Regions from separate parts of the Enterobacter cloacae complex sp. HYC080_NIDB genome, predicted to be linked through region 2. Evidence: predicted binding sites of a transcription regulator. Region 2 holds the regulator's gene; the other holds the start of a gene.
What was found. Region 2 encodes LexA, which represses DNA repair genes until DNA is damaged. Its sites were predicted from a motif close to TNCTGTATGTACATACAGNA; they were not measured.

Region 1 (12,083 bases), 1.3 Mb from region 2:
CCGTCAGGCGGAACGGACGGTTCTGAAGATCGACCTTGTTGATATGGTCGAACAGGATTTCAGTTTCGAATTTCGCGGCATGCTCGTGCATGCGCTCCATCAGCAGCGGCCCGGTCAGGTCGTTCGGGTCGCCTGGCCAGTTTTCCACTTCTGTGGTGGTGGTCAGCTGACCGCCTTTTTCCATACCGGTGATCAGTACCGGTTGCAGGTTAGCGCGTGCAGCATAGACCGCCGCGGTATATCCCGCAGGTCCGGAACCAAGGATTAGCAACTTACTGTGTTTGGTCGTGCCCATGAGATCCCCATTGTTGTTGGCAGGCAATGGGCTGGATTGTAGGGAATTTGTTGCCGTAAAAAAAGAGCACTGGAGTTTTGCTTTCGATATATGCAATAGCCACGCCCGATGGATCTGGCGCAGTGTTATCACGTCTGCTGCTGAAAATCGCGCGTTTATAAGGCAGTAAAATGAGGATTAATACCCCTCCGTAATGAATATCCGGCATCTTGTACTAAAAATCGATGTTTTGCTTTGACAATCCCCTGCGCTTTTGCGAAAACATTCAAGGAAGAAAAAAAACCGCGTTAACCGTATGCCGCATAGGCATGCACGTAAATGCCATTTTTACCGTGTCAGTGAAATCTACGCATGGCGTGGACAGACGCCATACGTGATGTCGGTGACGGCCTTCGGGCAACGGTCTTCTTACCAATAGAACCCGAATCCGCATCGCGTCAAATACATAACCAGGCGATGTGATGACTAACGGGTACAGGCTCTGAACAGTGATGTGCACAGGGTCCAGGCAGGAGTAGGGAAGGAATACAGAGAGACAATAATAATGGTAGATAGCAAGAAGCGCCCTGGCAAAGATCTCGACCGTATCGATCGTAACATTCTTAATGAATTGCAAAAGGATGGGCGTATTTCCAACGTCGAGCTTTCAAAACGTGTGGGTCTTTCCCCGACGCCGTGCCTTGAGCGTGTGCGCCGACTGGAAAGACAGGGTTTTATTCAGGGCTATACGGCTCTGCTGAACCCGCATTATCTGGATGCCTCACTTCTGGTATTTGTTGAGATTACTCTGAATCGTGGTGCACCGGATGTGTTTGAGCAATTTAACGCCGCTGTACAAAAACTTGAAGAAATTCAAGAGTGTCACCTGGTGTCCGGTGATTTCGACTACCTGTTGAAAACCCGTGTGCCTGATATGTCCGCCTACCGTAAGCTGCTGGGGGAAACCCTGCTGCGTCTGCCAGGCGTGAACGACACCCGTACTTATGTGGTGATGGAAGAGGTCAAACAGAGCAATCGTCTGGTTATTAAGACGCGCTAACACGGAACAGGTGCAAAATCAGCGTAGTTTGATTACACTCCTGTTAATCCATACAGCAACAGTGCCGGGGAGTCCCGGCGCTGTTGTCCGTTTTAGCAAACAGGCAGGATATGCCTGATACCTGGAGAGCCTTTCTTGAGCCAGGAATACACTGAAGACAAAGAAGTCACACTATCGAAGCTAAGCAGCGGACGTCGTCTCCTCGAGGCTTTGCTGATTGTTATTGCCCTTTTTGCCGTCTGGCTGATGGCAGCCTTACTCAGTTTCAACCCTTCCGATCCCAGCTGGTCACAAACCGCATGGCATGAACCTATCCATAATTTAGGTGGTGTACCCGGTGCCTGGCTTGCGGACACGCTCTTTTTCATATTCGGTGTGATGGCCTACACCATTCCCGTCATTATCATCGGCGGATGCTGGTTTGCATGGCGTCATCGTCAGAACGATGATTACATCGACTATTTTGCGGTTTCCCTGCGCCTGATTGGCGCGCTGGCACTGATCCTCACCTCCTGCGGGCTGGCGGCGATTAACGCCGATGACATCTGGTACTTTGCCTCCGGCGGGGTCATTGGTAGCCTGCTCAGTTCTGCGTTACAGCCCATGCTGCACAGCAGCGGTGGCACGCTGGCGCTGCTGTGCATCTGGGCGGCAGGATTGACGCTGTTTACCGGCTGGTCATGGGTGAGCATTGCCGAAAAAATCGGCAGCTTTATTCTCACGCTCCTGACGTTCGCCAGCAACCGGACCCGCCGCGACGATACGTGGGTCGATGATGACGACTATGAAGAAGAGTACGAAGAGGAAGACGAGGCCCCGGTACAGCGTCGTGAATCTCGTCGTGCCCGTATTCTGCGCGGTGCCCTGGCGCGTCGCCAGCGCGTCGCGGAAAAATTTGCCAACCCGCTTGGACGCAAAACGGATGCCGCGCTCTTCTCCGGTAAACGTATGGATGAAGACGAGCAGGTTGAGTACCGTGCCGCGGGTGCCGCTGTCGATCCTGATGATGTGCTGTTCTCCGGCAGCCGTGCTACCCCGGGTGAATTTGACGAATACGATCCGCTGCTGAACGGCCATACGGTCACCGCACCGGTTGCGGCAGCCGCAGCCGCCACGACGGCCGCGCAGGCGTATGCCGCGCCTGTCGAAGCCGTGATGCCATCCGCGCCGGTTCCACCACCAGAATCCGTTATTCAGCAGCCACACGTTGCGTGGCAGACCGCGCCCGGTGTCCATACGCCGGAGCCCGTCATCGCGCCTGAACCTGAAAGCTATATTCCTGTGCAGCAGGAGCCGTGGCAGCAGCCTTACCAGCCGCCGCAACCTGAGTATGAACCGCAGCACTATGAGCAGCCTGTGGCCCAGCCGTATCAGGAATATGTGCCTGAACCGGTTGAACTTGCGGAGCCATATGCAGAGCCTCAGCCTGAACCTGAGGTGATGGAAGAGGTGAAACCGTCTCGTCCGCCAATGTACTATTTTGAAGAAGTTGAAGAACGCCGCGCCCGTGAACGCGAGCAGCTGGCGGCCTGGTATCAGCCTGTGCCTGAACCCGCGCAGGAGCCCGTTACGAAGGCACCTTCAGTTTCGGTTCCGCCGGTCGACGCGACGCCTGCGGTTGTACCTGTCGCCGAAAGCGTGAAGCAGGCCACCGTGGCCGCTGCTGCTGCCGCACCTGTCTTCAGCCTGGCTACGGGTGGCGCACCGCGTCCTCAGGTGAAAGAGGGGATTGGTCCACAGTTGCCACGCCCTAACCGCGTTCGCGTTCCTACCCGTCGTGAACTTGCCTCTTACGGCATCAAGCTGCCATCCCAGCGTATGGCCGAAGAAAAAGCACGTGAGTCGGACTACGAAGATGACGCAGATGACATGCAGCAGGACGAACTGGCTCGCCAGTTCGCGGCACAGCAGAATCAACGCTACGGTGAAGAATACCAGCACGATGAGCCCGCTCTGGACGATGAAGATGAAGCTGCAGAGGCAGAGTTAGCGCGTCAGTTCGCGGCAACGCAACAGCAGCGCTACTCCGGGGAACAGCCAACGGGTGCCAACCCGTTCTCATTGTCTGATTTCGAGTTCTCACCAATGAAAGACCTGGTGGATGATGGTCCGAGTGAGCCTTTATTTACCCCGAGCGTGATGCCTGAAGCTGAACCTGTGCGTCAGCAGCCTGCCCCGCAGGCCTATGCGCAGCCGCAACAACCGGTTCAGCAGCCGTATGCTCAACCGCAGCAGCCACAACACCAGCCGCCGCAGTTCCAGCAGCCAGCGCCACAGCCGCAGGAGAGCCTGATTCACCCGCTGCTGATGCGCAACGGTGACAGCCGTCCGCTGCAGCGTCCAAGCACGCCGCTGCCTTCACTGGATCTGCTGACGCCACCCCCTGCTGAAGTCGAGCCGGTTGATACTTTTGCTCTGGAGCAGATGGCCCGTCTGGTGGAAGCCCGTCTGGCTGACTTCCGAATTAAGGCGGATGTGGTGAACTACTCCCCGGGTCCGGTCATCACCCGTTTCGAACTGAACCTGGCGCCGGGCGTAAAAGCCGCGCGTATTTCTAACCTGTCTCGTGACCTGGCGCGTTCTCTGTCGACCGTGGCTGTGCGTGTGGTGGAAGTGATTCCGGGTAAACCGTACGTGGGTCTTGAACTGCCGAACAAAAAACGTCAGACCGTCTACCTGCGTGAAGTGCTGGACAACACCAAGTTCCGTGATAACCCATCCCCACTGACCGTCGTGCTGGGTAAAGATATCGCCGGCGATCCGGTGGTGGCAGACCTCGCGAAAATGCCTCACCTGCTGGTGGCCGGTACGACAGGTTCCGGTAAGTCCGTCGGGGTGAACGCCATGATCCTCAGCATGCTCTACAAAGCGCAGCCGGAAGATGTGCGTTTCATCATGATCGACCCGAAAATGCTCGAACTGTCCGTCTACGAAGGTATCCCGCATCTGCTGACGGAAGTGGTCACCGACATGAAAGACGCTGCCAACGCCCTGCGCTGGAGCGTCAACGAGATGGAACGCCGCTACAAGTTGATGTCTGCATTGGGCGTGCGTAACCTGGCCGGTTATAACGAGAAAATCGCTCAGGCGATGCGCATGGGACGTCCGATTCCGGATCCTTACTGGAAGCCGGGCGATAGCATGGATGCCCAGCATCCGGTGCTGGAAAAACTGCCTTACATCGTTGTGCTGGTGGATGAGTTCGCTGACCTGATGATGACCGTCGGTAAGAAGGTGGAAGAGTTGATTGCTCGTCTAGCGCAGAAAGCGCGTGCGGCCGGTATTCACCTTGTGCTGGCCACCCAGCGTCCTTCGGTGGACGTTATTACGGGTCTTATCAAAGCGAACATTCCGACGCGTATCGCCTTTACCGTATCAAGTAAAATTGACTCCCGTACCATTCTTGACCAGGGCGGCGCAGAGTCGCTGCTGGGTATGGGGGACATGCTCTATTCCGGCCCGAACTCCACCTCTCCGGTGCGTGTCCACGGTGCGTTCGTCCGCGATGAAGAAGTTCACGCCGTCGTGCAGGACTGGAAAGCACGCGGTCGCCCACAATATGTGGACGGTATTACCAGCGATACGGAAAGCGAAGGCGGCGGCGGTGGCTTTGACGGCGGCGAAGAGCTGGATCCGTTATTCGATCAGGCGGTTAATTTCGTCACCGAAAAACGTAAAGCCTCGATCTCTGGCGTCCAGCGTCAGTTCCGCATTGGCTATAACCGCGCGGCGCGTATCATCGAACAGATGGAAGCCCAGGGCATCGTGAGCGAGCAGGGGCATAACGGTAACCGCGAGGTGCTGGCGCCGCCGCCGTTTGATTAACCTTCAGCGATTGCAAAGAAGGGTAAATCAGCCAAAATTAAGCATTTTCTTCTGTCGCCTGCCTTCGGGCAGGTCCAGAATAGATGACGGAAACCCCATTTCGGGAAGACGTATTTTAAGGAATAACAATGAAAAAAATCGCCATCGCCTGTGCATTACTCACCAGTTTTGTTGCCAGCAGCGTCTGGGCTGATGCGGCCAGCGACCTTAAAAGCCGACTGGATAAAGTGAGCAGCTTCCACGCCAGCTTCACGCAGAAAGTGACTGACGGCAGCGGCAACGCGGTGCAGGAAGGTCAGGGAGATTTGTGGGTAAAACGCCCGAATCTGTTTAACTGGCACATGACTCAGCCGGATGAGAGCATCCTGGTCTCTGACGGTAAAACACTGTGGTTCTTCAACCCGTTCGTTGAGCAGGCCACGGCAACCTGGTTGAAAGATGCCACCAGCAATACGCCCTTTATGCTGATTGCCCGCAACCAGGCCAGCGACTGGCAGCAGTACAATATTAAGCAGAACGGTGATGAGTTTGTCCTGACGCCGAAAGGCAGCAACGGCAACCTGAAGCAGTTCACCATCAACGTCAGCACCAACGGGACCATCAATCAGTTCGGCGCGGTTGAGCAGGACGATCAGCGCAGCAGCTACCAGCTCAAGTCTCAGCAGAACGGCGCCGTGGATGCATCGAAATTCACCTTTACCCCGCCGCAGGGCGTAACGGTGGACGACCAACGCAATAAGTAAGAGGCATGAGTGAGCAATCTGTCGCTCGATTTTTCAGATAATGCGTTTCAACCTCTGGCCGCTCGTATGCGGCCAGAAAATTTAGCGCAGTACATCGGCCAGCAGCACCTGCTGGCTGCGGGGAAACCCTTGCCGCGGGCCATTGAGGCCGGGCATTTGCACTCCATGATCCTCTGGGGACCACCCGGGACCGGCAAAACGACCCTCGCTGAAGTGATTGCCCGCTATGCCAACGCTGACGTCGAACGTATCTCGGCGGTCACGTCCGGCGTAAAGGAGATCCGTGAGGCAATCGAGCGCGCGCGCCAGAACCGTAATGCCGGGCGCCGCACCATCCTCTTTGTCGACGAAGTTCACCGCTTCAACAAGAGCCAGCAGGATGCTTTTCTGCCGCATATCGAAGACGGCACAATTTTCTTCATCGGCGCGACCACCGAAAACCCCTCGTTTGAACTGAATTCGGCGCTGCTCTCTCGCGCCCGCGTTTACCTGCTCAAATCCCTGACCGCCGAGGATATCGAAAAGGTTCTGACCCAGGCGATGGACGATAAAGCACGCGGCTACGGCGGGCAGGATATCGTTCTGCCTGACGAAACGCGCAGGGCGATTGCGGAGCTGGTTAATGGCGATGCGCGCCGCGCGCTGAACACCCTGGAAATGATGGCCGATATGGCCGAAGTGGATGATGCCGGAAAGCGGGTGCTGAAGCCGGAACTCCTGACCGAAATTGCCGGTGAGCGCAGCGCGCGTTTTGATAATAAAGGCGATCGTTTCTACGACCTGATCTCGGCGTTGCATAAGTCCGTCCGCGGCAGCGCCCCGGATGCGGCGCTTTACTGGTACGCGCGCATAATCACCGCGGGTGGCGATCCGCTGTACGTGGCGCGCCGCTGTCTGGCGATTGCCTCAGAAGATGTCGGCAATGCTGACCCGCGCGCCATGCAGGTTGCCCTTTCTGCCTGGGACTGCTTTACCCGCGTGGGCCCGGCAGAAGGCGAGCGTGCGATTGCGCAGGCGATTGTCTATCTGGCCTGCGCGCCGAAAAGCAATGCTGTATATACCGCGTTTAAGGCCGCGATGTCGGACGCACGTGAACGCCCGGATTACGATGTGCCGGTTCATCTGCGCAACGCGCCAACCAAACTGATGAAGGAGATGGGCTACGGGCAGGAGTATCGCTATGCGCATGACGAGCCCAACGCCTATGCCGCCGGGGAGGAGTATTTCCCGCAGGAAATGGCACAAACCCGCTATTACCACCCTACAAACAGAGGTCTTGAGGGCAAGATTGGTGAAAAGCTCACCTGGCTCGCCGGGCAGGATCAAAATAGCCCTATAAAACGCTACCGTTAGTTCGATCGTTGCGGTAATGTTGGCATAGTATCCTTGTGACCGCAGGCTGTGGTCACATTTTCCTATTTTAATTCGATAAGCACAGGATAAGCATGCTCGATCCCAATCTGCTGCGTAATGAGCCAGACGCAGTCGCTGAAAAACTGGCACGCCGGGGCTTTAAGCTGGATGTAGATAAGCTGCGCGCTCTTGAAGAGCGTCGTAAAGTTCTGCAGGTACAAACTGAAAATCTGCAGGCAGAGCGTAATTCTCGATCGAAATCCATTGGCCAGGCGAAAGCGCGCGGGGAAGATATTGAGCCATTACGCCTAGAAGTGAACAAACTGGGTGAAGAGCTGGATCAGGCGAAAGCCGAGCTGGACGTTCTTCAGGCCGAAATTCGCGATATTGCGCTGGCGATCCCGAACATTCCTGACGACAGCGTGCCTGTCGGCAAAGACGAGAACGACAACGTTGAAGTGAAACGCTGGGGTACGCCTCGCGAGTTCGACTTCGAGGTGCGCGATCACGTCACGCTGGGCGAAATGCACGCGGGTCTGGACTTTGCGGCCGCGGTTAAGCTGACCGGTTCTCGCTTCGTGGTGATGAAAGGCCAGATTGCCCATCTGCACCGTGCGCTGGCCCAGTTCATGTTGGATCTGCACACCGAGCAGCACGGTTACAGCGAAACCTACGTCCCGTATCTGGTCAACCACGATACGCTGTACGGTACGGGTCAGCTGCCGAAATTTGCCGGCGACCTGTTCCATACCCGTCCGCTGGATGAAGAAGCAGACAGCAGCAACTATGCGCTGATCCCTACCGCAGAAGTGCCGCTGACTAACCTCGTGCGTGATGAGATCATCGACGAAGACGAACTGCCGATCAAACTGACCGCACACTCTCCGTGCTTCCGTTCTGAAGCGGGATCTTATGGCCGCGACACGCGTGGTCTGATCCGTATGCACCAGTTCGATAAAGTCGAGATGGTGCAGATTGTTCGTCCGGAAGACTCCATGGACGCGCTGGAAGAGATGACGGGTCACGCCGAGAAAGTCCTCGAGCTGCTGGGCCTGCCGTATCGTCGTATGGCGCTGTGCACCGGTGATATGGGCTTTGGTGCCTGCAAAACCTTCGACCTGGAAGTGTGGGTACCTGCGCAGAACACCTACCGTGAAATCTCCTCCTGCTCTAACGTCTGGGATTTCCAGGCGCGCCGCATGCAGGCACGCTGCCGCAGTAAATCTGACAAGAAAACCCGTCTGGTGCATACCCTGAACGGTTCTGGTCTGGCTGTGGGTCGTACGCTGGTTGCCGTGCTGGAAAACTATCAGCAGGCAGATGGCCGTATTGAGATCCCTGAAGTGCTGCGCCCATACATGAAAGGTCAGCAGTACATCGGCTAAATATGTGCCTCAAAACAAAAAAAGCGCCTTCGGGCGCTTTTTTTATGCCTGTGAATTGATACGACGCAATACCCCCTGCCTCTAAAGTAGTAATACTCCTCCGAATGAAAGTCAGCAGAAAAAGCTGATAACGAATAATTTCGTTATATATAAAACTACATAGCGGTTTGTGCCGCCTCTCTTTTCTTTGTGAGCAACCAAAGTGAGTCTCTATGAAAATCAACGCGCCTGAAGAATTGCTGGCTGCCGAGGTCACTCGCCGTGGTTTGATGAAAACCACGGCAATAGGCGGCCTGGCTGTAGCCAGCAGCGCTTTCACGCTCCCTTTTACCCGACTGGCGTCAGCGGCGGATGCACTATCCCCGGCCTCAGTCCCGGAAAAAGTGGTGTGGAGTGCCTGTACGGTAAACTGCGGTAGCCGTTGCCCGCTGCGTATGCACGTAGTGGATGGCGAAATAAAATATGTCGAAACCGACAATACCGGGGACGATAACTACGAAGGGTTACACCAGGTTCGCGCCTGTCTGCGTGGCCGCTCCATGCGTCGTCGCGTCTATAATCCGGATCGTCTTAAGTACCCAATGAAGCGCGTGGGTAAACGTGGGGAAGGGAAGTTCGAGCGCATTAGCTGGGATGAAGCCTACGATATTATCGCCACCAATATGCAGCGGCTGATCAAAGAGTATGGCAACGAATCCATCTACCTGAACTACGGTACCGGAACGCTGGGCGGCACGCTAACCCGCTCCTGGCCACCGGGAAAAACGCTGGTGGCGCGTCTGATGAACTGCTGCGGCGGTTATCTTAACCACTATGGTGACTACTCCTCTGCACAAATCGCCGCAGGACTGAATTACACCTACGGTGGCTGGGCAGACGGCAACAGCCCGTCTGATATCGAAAACAGCAAGCTGGTCGTTCTGTTCGGGAACAATCCGGGTGAAACGCGTATGAGCGGCGGCGGGGTGACCTACTACCTCGAACAGGCGCGTGCTAAATCCAATGCCCGCATGATCATTATCGATCCACGCTATACCGACACCGGTGCAGGGCGCGAAGATGAGTGGATCCCAATCCGCCCAGGTACCGATGCCGCGCTGGTCTCCGCGCTGGCGTGGGTGATGATCACTGAAAATCTCGTCGATCAGCCGTTCCTGGATAAATACTGCGTCGGTTATGACGAGAAAACCCTGCCAGCCAGTGCCCCAGCCAATGGCCACTACAAGGCGTATATTCTCGGTCAGGGCAGCGACGGCGTGGCGAAAACGCCGGAGTGGGCGTCTACCATCACCGGTATTCCGGTCGAGCGTATTGTTCAACTGGCGCGTGAGATTGGCTCAGCCAAACCGGCCTATATCAGCCAGGGGTGGGGACCGCAGCGTCATGCAAACGGTGAAATTGCCACCCGCGCAATCTCCATGCTCTCCATTCTGACCGGCAACGTGGGGATTCATGGCGGTAACACTGGTGCGCGTGAAGGCTCATATGAAGTCCCGTTTGAACGTATGCCAACGCTGGACAACCCGGTGCAAACCAGCATTTCCATGTTTATGTGGACCGATGCGATTGAACGTGGCCCGGAAATGACCGCCTTGCGCGACGGCGTGCGCGGTAAGGACAAGCTGGACGTGCCGATCAAGATGATCTGGAACTACGCCGGTAACTGTCTTATCAACCAGCATTCGGAAATCAACCGCACTCATGAAATCCTGCAGGACGACAAGAAGTGCGAGATGATTGTGGTGATCGACTGCCACATGACCTCCTCGGCAAAATACGCCGACATTCTGCTGCCGGACTGCACAGCGTCTGAGCAGATGGACTTCGCGCTGGATGCCTCCTGCGGCAACATGTCTTACGTGATCTTCACCGATCAGGCGATCAAACCGCGCTTCGAGTGCAAAACCATCTATGAGATGACCTCCGAGCTGGCGAAGCGTCTGGGCGTTGAGCAGCAGTTTACCGAGGGACGTACTCAGGAAGGCTGGATGCGCCATCTGCATGAACTCTCCCGCAAAGCCATCCCAGACCTGCCGGATTTCGATACCTTCCGCAAGCAGGGCATGTACAAACAGCGCGATCCTGAAGGGCATCACGTTGCCTACAAAGCGTTCCGCGAAGATCCGCAGGCGAACCCGCTGACTACGCCGTCGGGCAAAATTGAAATCTACTCCGAAGAACTGGCAAAAATTGCGTCTACCTGGGAGCTGCCGGAGGGGGACGTTATCGATCCGCTGCCGATCTATACGCCAGGATTCGAAAACTATAACGATCCGCTCACGGTGAAATTCCCGCTGCAGTTGACCGGTTTCCACTATAAAGCGCGCGTTCACTCCACCTACGGTAACGTCGACGTACTGAAAGCCGCCTGCCGCCAGGAGATGTGGATCAACCCGATGGATGCGAAAGCGCGTGGCATTAACAATGGCGATCGCGTGCGCATCTTCAACGGCCGCGGTGAGGTACACATTGAAGCCAAAGTCACGCCACGCATGATGCCAGGCGTCGTGGCGCTGGGAGAAGGGGCATGGTACAGCCCTGATGCCAACCGCATCGATCAGGCAGGCAGCATTAACGTACTGACCACGCAGCGTCCGTCGCCGCTGGCGAAAGGCAACCCGTCTCACACAAACCTTGTTCAGGTTGAAAAGGTTTAAGGAGTAACCGATGACAACCCAGTATGGATTTTTCATTGATTCCAGCCGTTGCACCGGGTGCAAAACCTGCGAGCTGGCCTGTAAAGATTACAAAGATCTCACCCCAGACGTGAGTTTCCGTCGCATCTACGAATACGCCGGAGGCGACTGGCAGGAAGATAACGGTGTCTGGCATCAGAACGTGTTTGCCTATTACCTGTCGATTGCCTGTAACCACTGCGAAGACCCTGCCTGCACGAAGGTCTGTCCGAGCGGGGCGATGCACAAGCGTGAAGACGGTTTCGTGGTCGTGGATGAAGATGTTTGTATCGGCTGCCGCTACTGCCATATGGCCTGCCCGTACGGCGCACCTCAGTACAATGCCGCCAAAGGGCATATGACCAAGTGCGACGGCTGCCACTCTCGCGTCGCGGATGGCAAAAAACCGATCTGCGTCGAGTCCTGTCCGCTGCGCGCGCTGGACTTTGGCCCTATTGAAGAACTGCGTCAAAAACATGGTCAGCTTGCTGCGGTAGCACCGCTGCCGTCCGCGCACTTCACGAAGCCGAGTATTGTGATTAAACCTAACGCCAACAGCCGTCCTACAGGTGATACCACCGGCTACCTGGCAAACCCGAAGGAGGTGTGAGATGGGAAGTGGATGGCATGAATGGCCGCTGATGATCTTCACGGTCTTTGGTCAGTGCGTGGCGGGTGGCTTCATCGTGCTCGCGCTGGCACTGCTGAAAGGTCAACTCACTGCTGAACAGCAGCAGCGTTTAGTGTTGAGCATGTTTGGCCTGTGGG
Region 2 (12,083 bases):
CCCACACGCCGGAATCCGGGAAGTATTTTTTCAGGAAATCAGCACCAACTTTCAGCGCGCCCGATCCACCCAGCGTCTGGATGGTCGCCACACGTTTTTGCGCAAGTACCGGATGATCGGCCCCAAACAGCAGCGGTGCGATGGTATTGCGGTACGCATTGAGCCCTTCCATCGGCAGATAGAGCGACGCTCCATGCGGGACCGCATTCAGACGCGCTTCGGCTTCGGCAACGGCTTGTAACTGAGGAATAATACCCTCTTCGTTGTAATACAAACCGATGCTGAGGTTCACTTTATCGCTGCGAGGATCTTCTTTGAAACGCTCCATTAAGGAGAGAATAGGGTCGCCGGCATAGGCGTCAACGTTCTGAAACACGCGATGGTTCTCCGGAATTCGATGAGGCAGGAGTTTCAACAATAAACCGGAAGTGGGAGAAGGTCGAGAGGATGTTAATAAAGTTGAAGTGAGGTTAATAACCTCACTTCACAGACGGTTCAGTCAAGGTATTTCATCGCCACCCGGGAGGTCAGGCGCGTGATAAGTTCGTAAGCACTCACTTTCGTGATTTCAGCAATGCGCTCAACGGGCAGGCCCTCACCCCACATCACCACATCACCACCAGCTTTATCCTGGGCGTCGGGTCCAAGGTCCACGCAAATCATGTCCATCGCGACGCGACCGACAATGTTGACCTCGCGACCATTGACCAGCACCGGTGTACCTGTCGGTGCAGCACGCGGATAGCCATCTCCGTAGCCCATCGCCACCACGCCAAGGCGCGTGTCGCGCTCGCTAATCCAGGTGCCGCCATAGCCCACCGGCTCGCCCGCTTTGTGCTCACGCACGGCAATCAGATTCGAGACCAGCGACATCACTGGCTTAAAGCCAAAGTCCGGCCCCCAGGGTTTGCTCTCCAGAGGCGACACGCCATAAAGAATAATGCCCGGGCGCGCCCAGTCAAAGTGCGACTGCGGCCACAGCAGGATCCCGCCGGAAGCCGCAATCGAGCGCATTCCCGGCTTGCCTTCGCAGAAGGTGTTAAAGATATCGAGCTGCTGCTCGGTTGCCCCACATTCAGGCTCATCGGCACGCGCAAAATGGCTGACGATGTTCACGGGCTGGCGCACGTTTTTGCACCGGCACAAACGCTGATAAAACGCCTCCGCATTTTCCGGGCGAACGCCCAGACGGTGCATGCCCGTGTCGAGCTTCATCCAGACGGTAACGGGTTCACTCAGCTCGGCGTTTTCCAGCGCGGACAGCTGTTCTTCGTTATGTACCGCCGTGTGCAGATGCTGGTCAGCAATCGTAGGCAAGTCTGTGGCTTCGAAAAAGCCTTCCAGCAGCAAAATGGGTTGCGTGATCCCCCCCGCACGCAGGCGGAGAGCTTCTTCAAGACGGGCGACGCCAAAGGCGTCGGCATCGGGGAGCGTTCGCGCGGTCTCAAGAAGACCGTGTCCGTAAGCGTTCGCTTTCACGACTGCAACGAGCTTGCTGGCGGGCGCCAGTTCACGCAAACGTTGCAGGTTGTGTCGCAGAGCGCGGCGGTTAATGACTACAGTTGCCGCTTGCATTTGAATTCCTTAGAAATTACTCATCATCATATTGAGGACCGGCGTAGTTGTCGAAACGCGACCACTGTCCGTTAAAAGTCAGACGCACCGTCCCGATCGGGCCGTTACGTTGTTTACCAATAATAATTTCGGCGATCCCTTTCAGGTCGCTGTTCTCGTGATAAACCTCATCACGGTAGATGAACATGATTAAGTCGGCATCCTGCTCGATGGAGCCGGATTCACGCAGGTCGGAGTTGACCGGGCGTTTATCGGCACGTTGTTCCAGGGAGCGGTTCAGCTGCGACAGCGCCACCACCGGCACGTGCAGCTCTTTGGCTAACGCCTTAAGCGAGCGGGAAATCTCTGCAATTTCCAGCGTACGGTTATCGGAGAGCGACGGCACGCGCATCAGCTGGAGGTAGTCGATCATGATGAGGCCGATGCCGCCGTGTTCGCGGGCGATACGGCGCGCGCGGGAGCGCACTTCCGTCGGCGTCAGGCCAGAGGAGTCATCGATATAGATGTTACGTTTTTCCAGCAGAATGCCCATCGTGCCGGAGATACGCGCCCAGTCTTCATCATCGAGCTGGCCGGTACGGATACGGGTCTGGTCCACGCGCGACAGCGATGCCAGAGAACGCATCATAATCTGCTCGGAGGGCATCTCAAGACTGAAGATGAGAACAGGTTTATCCTGCAACATTGCGGCGTTTTCGACGAGGTTCATCGCAAATGTCGTTTTACCCATCGACGGACGCGCCGCAACGATAATCAGATCCGACGGCTGCAGGCCGGCGGTCTTTTTGTTGAGGTCGTCATAACCGGTGTTGACCCCGGTGACACCATCGTGCGGTTGCTGGAACAACTGCTCGATACGCGCCACGGTCGCGTCGAGCACATCGGCAATGTTTTTAGGCCCTTCGTCTTTGTTCGCACGGCTTTCGGCAATTTTAAAGACGCGGGACTCCGCCAGGTCGAGCAGGTCTTCGCTGGTGCGCCCCTGCGGATCAAAACCGGCTTCGGCGATCTCGTTCGCCACCGATATCATCTCACGGACGACGGCACGTTCCCGCACGATATCAGCATAAGCGCTGATGTTCGCCGCACTTGGCGTGTTTTTTGACAGTTCTGCCAGGTAGGCAAACCCGCCGACGCTGTCCAGCTGACCCTGACGCTCAAGCGATTCCGCGAGCGTAATCAGGTCAATCGGGCTGCCCGACTCCTGCAGGCGCGCCATTTCGGTAAAGATATGACGGTGCGGACGGGTGTAGAAATCCTCAGACACCACGCGCTCAGCGACGTCGTCCCAGCGTTCGTTATCCAGCATTAAACCGCCCAACACCGACTGTTCCGCTTCAATCGAGTGCGGCGGGACTTTTAACCCTGCGATCTGGAAATCACGCTCGCGGGGTTCAGTCTGTTTGTTGAAGGGTTTGTTTCCTGCCATAGTGAATGGAGTTACCGAGATAAAGAGTGGGTCGAAAGATTACCATATTTTTCTTACGGAGGGAGCATGGCAACGCGCATTGAGTTCCAGAAACACGGCGGTCCGGACGTACTGAAAGCGGTGGAGTTTACCCCCGCAGCGCCTGGCGAGAACGAAATTCAGGTTGAAAACAAAGCTATCGGCATTAACTACATCGATACCTATATTCGCGGCGGTCTCTACCCGCCTCCGTCAATGCCGAGTGGTCTGGGCACCGAGGCGGCCGGTGTCGTCATTAAAGTGGGCAGCGCGGTTAAGCATATTAAAGAGGGCGACCGCGTGGTGTATGCGCAATCTGCGCTGGGCGCTTACAGCTCCGTCCACAACGTTCCGGCGGATAAAGCCGCTCTGCTGCCTGGCGCTATCTCCTTCGAGCAGGCGGCCGCTTCATTCCTGAAGGGGTTAACGGTTTACTATCTGCTGCGCAAAACCTATGAAATTAAACCCGACGAGCAGTTTCTTTTTCATGCCGCAGCGGGTGGCGTGGGGCTGATTGCCTGCCAGTGGGCGAAAGCCTTAGGCGCGAAACTCATCGGTACCGTGGGCAATGCCCAAAAAGCGCAGCGTGCGCTGGACGCGGGGGCGTGGCAGGTGATCAACTATCGCGAAGAGAGCATCGTCGAGCGCCTGAAAGAGATTACTGGCGGTAAAAAAGTGCGCGTGGTGTATGACTCGGTGGGCAAAGACACCTGGGAGGCGTCGCTGGACTGCCTGCAACGTCGCGGGCTGATGGTGAGCTTCGGGAATGCGTCAGGCGCTGTCACTGGCGTCAATCTTGGCATCCTGAATCAGAAAGGCTCGCTCTACGTGACCCGCCCTTCCCTGCAGGGCTATATCACCAACCGGGAAGAACTGGAGGAAGCCAGCAACGAGCTGTTCTCGCTGATCGCCAGCGGCGTGATTAAGGTGGACGTGGCGGATGCGCAGAAATATCCGCTGACCGATGCGCAGCGTGCGCATGAGGTGCTGGAAAGCCGGGCGACACAGGGTTCAAGTTTACTCATTCCCTGAGCCCCAAAAAGAAATTGGGCTTCCCGTGGGAAGCCCTTTCTTTTTTTAGTTCGGCTGTATGTAGGGTACAGCTCGATGAATTCTGTAGCGGCAGCCATAGTGACAGATTCGATAAGTAAATCCTATTCTGTTCTAAGTAATGCTGCCGGGAAAGTTACAAGTATGTGACGAACCCCTCAATACCTTAGTAACGGAAGCGGTTATTGCGCTGATAAGTCGGCAGTTTTGGCGATTTAATCGCCCGTATCGCCCACACCACCGCAATGGCCAGTAATAACCACGGCAGCAGTTTGATGGTCAGGGCAAACAGTCCGCCGATAAACATCACCACCGTCGCCACGACGAGCGCAGCGAGAATGCCAAGCAGCGAAACGCCTGTGGCTAACAACATGACAAAAAAGCCAATGACAAAAAGTAGTTCCAGCATGGTGCTCTCTCCCACCAGTTCCCGAGTAATACAGTCTGTATTACAAGAATCATGCCAAAACTAAACCATTGTTCTTAAGGAAAAACGCCCCGCAATGATATGCAGGGCGTGGTGAATTTGACGATCTTTTAGCGAAAATTATCGCTTATCTGCGACCAGTCGCAGCGCATGTTCCAGCACCTCGATATCCGCACCGGCTTTATGTGCGTTCTCACTGAGGTAACGACGCCACTGCCGCGCCCCCGGTATGCCCTGGAACAGGCCCAACATATGGCGGGTAATGTGGCCGAGATACGTGCCGTTGCTCAGCTCGCGCTCAATGTAAGGGTACATGGCGCGCACGACGGCAACCGGATCGGTATCAGCGCCGTCAACGCCAAAGATTTCACGGTCGACCGTCGCCAGAATGCCCGGGTTCTGATACGCCTCGCGTCCGACCATCACGCCGTCCATATGTTCGAGGTGCGCTTTGGCTTCTTCAAGCGACTTAATACCGCCGTTGATCGACATCGTCAGATGCGGGAAATCACGTTTAAGCTGATATACGCGCGGATAGTCCAGCGGTGGGATCTCACGGTTCTCTTTCGGGCTCAGGCCGGAGAGCCAGGCTTTACGGGCGTGGATGATAAACATCTCGCATTCGCCTTTGCCGGACACCGTGTTGATGAAATCGCACAGGAATTCGTAGCTGTCCTGGTCGTCAATGCCGATACGGGTTTTGACCGTCACGGGAATGGAGACCACATCACGCATCGCCTTGATACAGTCGGCAACCAGCTGCGCGTTCCCCATCAGACACGCACCGAACATACCGTTTTGCACACGGTCTGAAGGACAGCCAACGTTGAGGTTAATCTCGTCATAGCCGCGCGCTTCCGCCAGCTTCGCACACTGCGCCAGCGCGGCCGGATCGCTGCCACCCAGCTGCAAGGCAACCGGATGCTCTTCTTCACTGTATGCCAGATAGTCGCCCTTGCCGTGAATGATTGCACCGGTGGTCACCATTTCGGTGTACAGCAGCGTATGGCGGGAGAGCTGACGCAGGAAGAAGCGGCAGTGTCTGTCCGTCCAGTCGAGCATTGGCGCAATGGAGAAACGGTGTGCTGGGAAAGCGGTCTGGTATTCTGACAACATGGCGAAGTTTTAAGCATCTGGTGGAAAAGGGGCGCTAGTATAGCACAAAGAAAAGCCGGAGGCGCAGCGCCTCCGGTGCACTTTAGAACGTCATGCTTAGCTGTGCCCCTGCGCCCCAGGTTTCGTCTTCACCGTAGAGGCCCATCAGGTCAACATGCACGGTGTTGAACGGCGCGAAGCCGACACCACCGGTAAAGACGTTGCTGTCGTTACCCTTCACGTCAGCGCGATAACCTGCGCGTACCGCCAGCCAGCTCAGCGGGGTTACTTCAGCACCTACCCCAACATACTGCGACGTATCTTCGCTCTTGAAACCTTTGGTTTCGGTCAGATCGCCATCAGCGGTCAGCGTAACAAGATCGTTGTGCCAGGCGGCGCCCGCGGTGACCAGCGGACGGATCTGGTAGGTGTCTTTATAGCTCACCACTTCTCCCGTACGCCCGTTGCGGATGCGGATATCCTTGCTGTCGATATCGCGTGACATCAGGTTTTGCCCGCTCAGGCCGACCGTCCAGTTTTCGCCAAAATCAGCGGCAATACCAGCATCAACGTTAAAGCCCGTATCGTCTGTACGGTAGCGGCTATCGTTCCACTTATTACTGTCGTAATCGTAGATGGAAGTGGTGTAGTTATAGATCCAGGTTTTTTGCAGTTTTGGCGTGACGCCAACAGAAACCGGGATGCCCCCGAGATCGAACTGACGGGCAACCGCAATACCGTAGTCGGACACAATCGCCGCACGGCCAGACGCCGTTGAGTTGAGGTTTTTGGTAATCTGATCCGTGCCATTCAGCGCTGCATCCAGAGCAACACCGGCCGCAACCACATCGCTTCGTTGAATACTGCGCAGATAATCAATATCTTGCTGGTCGATAGATGAGCTAACCCGACCATGAGCATAACCTTTGGCCATAAAGGCCACGGAAAGCACATCGTTAGGGATACTCACGGCAAGTCCTGCCCCTGCCGTTGCACGTGCAGTTTTACCCTTGAGATAGTCCAGTTCATCGGCAAGATCTTTGGCCGCGCCCTGGAACTGGTTGATCGAACCTAACGGATTGGTGATGACTTCAATAGGCGTAAGGTTATCAACCACATCCTTATAGTGATTGATTTTGTCGTTGATGGTATCAATCTCATCCTGAAGATTGTCTTCATCCGTCACCTGCACCCCAACGGATGGCAAAATGACCGTCACATCATCGTCCGGTTTTGCCTTTGCCAGCAGCGCGGGGTTGATTAACGCTCCGCTGCCATAACTGCCAGCGGCTACGCCCGTCCCGCCCATGGCGTCGCTACGTGATTCTGTCCAGGTATTGGCTGCTCCCGCCTGATTTGCCATAAACAGGGAAACAGCAATGCTAACCACCGAAAATTTAAAATGTTTTTTCACAGTATGCCCGTAATAGTTTGTTATTAGATAACCCCTGTCTGTTATCACCCAAACAGGAACGAACTATTGCTGTGAATAAGAAGCAAAAGACCCGCTATTTCTTTCCCTAAGTGAAATTCCCTTACGGCCTGTTGTAATTTGTGACGGCCTTCAATATTTATAGAAGAGGAAATTATTTTTTCACAGGTTTTCCATCATGCGGGCCAAAAAACTGCGGAGGATGGTCAACCCAGCGATCCTCCCGCGTGGCGGCATAGACCGGATTGAGCGGATAGTAGATGCGGTTGTGCTTCTTGTTGGCCTCGCCCACCACCAGTAATCGAACCTCTTCATCCGTGTTGTTGATAAAGGTATGGCAGACGCCGGTTCCGGCAGGAAAGCCCACGCTGTCGCCGGGTTCAAGTTTCCACAAATAGCCATTAATCCAGGCTTCAGGATAGCCCTCAAGCACGTAGATAAACTCTTCTTCGTCACTCTCTGCATGGGGATAGGATGTCCGACGCCCGGGCAATAAACGCTCATGATGAATGCCGATACGTCGGAGGCCAAGGCTGCGGGCCAGCGGTGCACCGATAGAAAAGAGCTCATTACTGTCGGGGTAGGTGGCGTCATCCGGCCCTTCTATGTCGCGCCAGTGCTTAATACAGTCTGGTTTTTTCATGATGATATTCCCGATTTGCGATGCGTCAGGTATAGCACAGCCTGACGGATATCGGTGTTTTTACCAGAACATGATAAAGTGAGGGTTTTACTTCCCAGAACATCCGAGGTGCTCAATGGATAAGTCCACAAAAGAGCTGTTAGCGCAGGCCGAAAAGCTGTGCGCGCAACGCAATGTGCGCCTGACTCCGCAGCGCCTTGAAGTCTTACGTCTGATGAGCCTGCAACAGGGTGCCATCAGCGCCTATGACCTGCTCGACCTGCTCCGCGAAAGCGAGCCGCAGGCTAAACCGCCAACAGTGTATCGCGCGCTGGATTTCCTGCTGGAACAGGGATTTGTTCATAAAGTGGAATCCACAAACAGCTATGTACTGTGCCATCTTTTCGATCAGCCCACCCACACGTCGGCCATGTTTATCTGCGACCGTTGTGGCGTAGTGAAAGAAGAAGCTGCGGAAGGCGTGGAAGACATTATGCATACGCTGGCGGCAAGAATGGGGTTTGCCCTGCGTCATAATGTGATTGAAGCACACGGGCTGTGTTCAGTGTGTGTCGAGGTGGAAGCGTGTCGACATCAGGATGAGTGTCAGCATGACCACTCTATTCTGGTGAAAAAAAAGCCGCGTTAGCAGCCAAAAGAAAAGGCGGCCTGAAGCCGCCCCAGTAGGTTATTCAGCGTTACCAGCGGTAATCATTGCGGGTTTCCCAGTCTTTGACTTCGTTTTCCGCCTGATCTTTCGCGTAGCCGTAACGTTCCTGAATTTTACCGACAAGCTGATCGCGCTTACCTTCAATGACGGTCATATCGTCATCTGTCAGCTTACCCCACTGTTCTTTCGCTTTACCTTTGAACTGCTTCCAGTTGCCGCCGATTTCGTCTTTATTCATCATCGTGTCCTCTTAGTTAAGCGTCGGGTCGTAACGTCCGTTACGTTCTTTTCTGCTGGACGTGATAATTATTGTAGTTAAGGATTCGGCGGTTGATTTCATATTCGGAATCTTTAACCATCACGATATATCGTGACGCGAAGGAAACCAGGTATTGTTTTGCCAGTGGCGGCGCCATATAAAAGCCAGCGACAGGCCACGCAGAGAGAGAAAGACCGCAAGCGCCAACCACAAACCGTGATTACCCAGCCAGGGAAGCGTCAGCAGCGTCAGGCCAAATCCTGCCGCCGCAACGGCCATACTGTTACGCATTTCCGCCCCGCGCGTCGCACCAATAAACATGCCGTCCAGCAGATAACACCAGACACCCACCACCGGTAAGATGACTTGCCAGATGAGATAGTGGCTCGCCAGTTCGCGCAGCGCAGGGAGAGAGGTCAGTAAAGCAACAATCTGTTCGCCGAAGCAGGCATAGACCACAGCAAACACCAGCGCTACCAGTCCTGACTGACGGCAGGCTGCCCGCCAGACATCATGAAGCTGCCCGCTTTCACGCGCGCCATACGCCTGCCCCGAATGTGCTTCAACCGCGTAGGCAAAGCCGTCCAGCGCATAGGCGGTAAACGTCAGCAGCGTCATCAATACCGCGTTGACCGCGACGATTTCAGGCCCCAGCCGTGCACCGAAGACCGTCAGCGCGCCGAAGCAGAGTTGCAGAAGCAGCGAGCGCAGCATGATGTCACGGTTAAGCGCCAGCAGCTTACGGATATTGCCGCGCCATGCGGTTTTCAGCAGCGCGAGGGAGATCCCGCGCATCGCCAGCACGCGCCAGACCATCCACAGCCCCATCACAAAGGTCCCGTATTCAGCAATCGCCGTCGCCAGTGCCGCGCCCCGCACGTTCATATGGAGGCCCATCACCAGCCAGAGATCCAGCACGATGTTGAGCAGGTTTCCCACGACCAGCAGAATCACTGGCGCACGAGCATACTGAACGCCCAGTAACCAACCCAGCAGAACCAGATTTGCCAGCGAAGCGGGCGCACTGAGCCAGCGGATTTCAAGAAAACGTCGCGCCTGCTCCAGTACCGCCTCACTGCCGCCAACGATATGGAGCGCAAGGTCAATCAGGGGATCGCGGAGTAAAACGATTAACGCGCCCGCGCCCAGCGCAAGAATCAGCGGCTGCACCAGCGCCCGCGCCAGACGTAACGGATCTTTTGCACCATACGCCTGTGCCGTGAGTCCGGTGGTGCTCATGCGCAAAAAGAGCAGCAGCATAAAGAGGAAGCTGGTTGCCGTCGCGCCAATCGCCACGCCGCCAAGATAGACAGGGGAATCGAGATGCCCAATAACGGCCGTGTCGACCAGACCCAGCAAGGGCACGGTGATATTGGAGAAAATCATCGGCAGTGCAAGACGCCACAATGCCTTATCGGATGCCGTCAGCAGTGACATGAGAAACACCGGGAGTGGTCAATAAGGCAGGCTACAGCGGAACCGTAGCCTGTCAGGAAGAGATTACAGCCATTCACCGTTGCGAATCACACCGACCGCCAGACCTTCGATAGAGAAGCTCTGTTCGCGGAGATCGACCACAATGGGAGAGAACTCGCTGTTTTCGGGCAGCAACTGAACGGTGTTACCCTGCTTTTTCAGACGCTTAACGGTCACTTCGTCATCAATGCGCGCGACCACCACCTGGCCGTTCCGCACATCCTGCGTTTTGTGTACCGCCAGCAGATCGCCGTCGAGAATGCCGATATCTTTCATCGACATGCCGCTTACGCGCAGCAGAAAATCTGCGCTCGGCTTGAACATACCAGGATCAACCTGGTAGTGGCCTTCGATATGCTGCTGCGCCAGCAGCGGCTCACCCGCAGCAACACGGCCTATCAGCGGAATGCCCGTCTCTTCTTCCACCAGCAGGCGGATACCGCGTGACGCGCCTGAAACAATTTCAATCACGCCCTTACGTGCCAGCGCTTTCAGGTGTTCTTCGGCAGCATTCGGAGAACGGAAGCCCAGACGCTGAGCGATTTCCGCACGCGTGGGTGGCATACCCGTCTGGCCGATATGATCCCGAATGAGATCAAACACCTCTTGCTGCCTGGTCGTTAATGCTTTCATTCCGCCCCCTGGGTGTATATACAGTTATGCTGTGAGTATATACAGTCAAAGGTGAATTTGGAACCAAAAACTGCACAAAAAACCAGGGACTTAATTATTCCTCGAGGCTCATCGGAAATGTGACCAAAGCAGCGTGACCCAGGTAATGACTGCAGTGATAATCGCCAGCAGCACAGCGGCAGAACCCATGTCTTTCGCGCGACCGGAGAGCTCGTGGAATTCTGAGCCAATACGGTCAACAACGGCCTCAATAGCGCTATTGAGAATTTCCACTATCATCACCAGAAGCACGGAACCGATGAGAAGTACGCGGGTAATAGCATCGACATCAAGGAAACAGGCGATGATGACCGCGATGATAGTGGCGACACCTTCCTGACGAAAGGCGGCTTCGTTGATCCACGCTGCACGGAAACCTTTCCATGAATAGCCGGCGGCTTTGATGATACGCGTTAACCCAGTGGTATTATTGGCCATTAAAAGAACCTTTTATGAAAAAAAGCGTCAGTAACAGGAACTGTAGCGCGTTTCGCTACAGCCTGAAGTATGACGGGTAACAACAGAAATTTTGCGCGCTTTCTGTTATCCTTGCGCCGCAATTGCATTATTAACCAGAGGCTTTACATCGTTTATGTCCGGCTGGCCACGAATTTACTACAAATTACTTAATTTACCATTAAGCATCCTGGTAAAAAGCAAGTCTATCCCAGCAGAACCCGCGCTGGAATTGGGGCTCGATACGTCGCGTCCTATTATGTACGTTTTGCCTTATAACTCGAAGGCAGACTTACTGACCCTTCGCGCCCAATGTCTGGCGCATGACTTACCTGACCCGCTTGAACCGCTGGAAGTCGACGGCACGTTGCTGCCGCGCTACGTGTTCATTCACGGCGGGCCGCGTGTGTTTACCTATTACACGCCAAAAGAAGAGTCCATTAAGCTGTTCCACGACTATCTCGACCTGCACCGCAGCAATCCCGATCTGGATGTGCAGATGGTGCCGGTATCGGTGATGTTTGGCCGCCGTCCGGGCCGTGAAAAAGGCGAAGAGAATCCGCCGCTGCGTATGCTTAACGGCATCCAGAAGTTCTTCGCGGTCTCCTGGCTGGGACGCGACAGCTTTGTGCGCTTCTCCCCTTCCGTTTCACTGCGCCGGATGGCAGATGAGCACGGTACCGACAAGATCATCGCGCAGAAGCTGGCGCGCGTAGCACGTATGCACTTCGCCCGTCAGCGCCTCGCGGCCGTCGGGCCACGACTCCCGGCGCGTCAGGACCTATTCAACAAACTGTTGGCCTCCAAAGCGATCGCCCGCGCCGTTGAAGACGAAGCGCGTAGCAAGAAGATTTCGCATGAGAAAGCCCAGCAGAACGCCATTGCGCTGATGGAAGAGATTG

Region 1: O1723_RS14120 (DNA translocase FtsK 4TM domain-containing protein) is a predicted target of LexA. The motif match lies at 1,373-1,392, and genes of this name have one in related genera.

Annotation. Positions count from the first base shown of each region.
Region 1 is NZ_CP114212.1:2,956,654-2,968,736, reverse strand. It holds gene trxB (thioredoxin-disulfide reductase) at 1-295, opposite strand, end outside; gene lrp (leucine-responsive transcriptional regulator Lrp) at 840-1,334, shown strand; gene O1723_RS14120 (DNA translocase FtsK 4TM domain-containing protein) at 1,470-5,159, shown strand; gene lolA (outer membrane lipoprotein periplasmic chaperone LolA) at 5,288-5,902, shown strand; gene rarA (replication-associated recombination protein RarA) at 5,912-7,255, shown strand; gene serS (serine--tRNA ligase) at 7,348-8,640, shown strand; gene dmsA (dimethylsulfoxide reductase subunit A) at 8,853-11,297, shown strand; gene O1723_RS14095 (DMSO/selenate family reductase complex B subunit) at 11,308-11,925, shown strand; gene O1723_RS14090 (dimethyl sulfoxide reductase anchor subunit family protein) at 11,927-12,083, shown strand, end outside.
Region 2 is NZ_CP114212.1:4,225,509-4,237,591, forward strand. It holds gene tyrB (aromatic amino acid transaminase) at 1-376, opposite strand, end outside; gene alr (alanine racemase) at 496-1,575, opposite strand; gene dnaB (replicative DNA helicase) at 1,592-3,004, opposite strand; gene O1723_RS20085 (quinone oxidoreductase) at 3,071-4,054, shown strand; gene pspG (envelope stress response protein PspG) at 4,239-4,481, opposite strand; gene dusA (tRNA dihydrouridine(20/20a) synthase DusA) at 4,620-5,615, opposite strand; gene O1723_RS20100 (conjugal transfer protein TraF) at 5,698-6,957, opposite strand; gene O1723_RS20105 (cupin domain-containing protein) at 7,181-7,669, opposite strand; gene zur (zinc uptake transcriptional repressor Zur) at 7,785-8,297, shown strand; gene O1723_RS20115 (CsbD family protein) at 8,347-8,556, opposite strand; gene dinF (MATE family efflux transporter DinF) at 8,677-10,014, opposite strand; gene lexA (transcriptional repressor LexA) at 10,078-10,686, opposite strand; gene O1723_RS20130 (diacylglycerol kinase) at 10,795-11,163, opposite strand; gene plsB (glycerol-3-phosphate 1-O-acyltransferase PlsB) at 11,318-12,083, shown strand, end outside.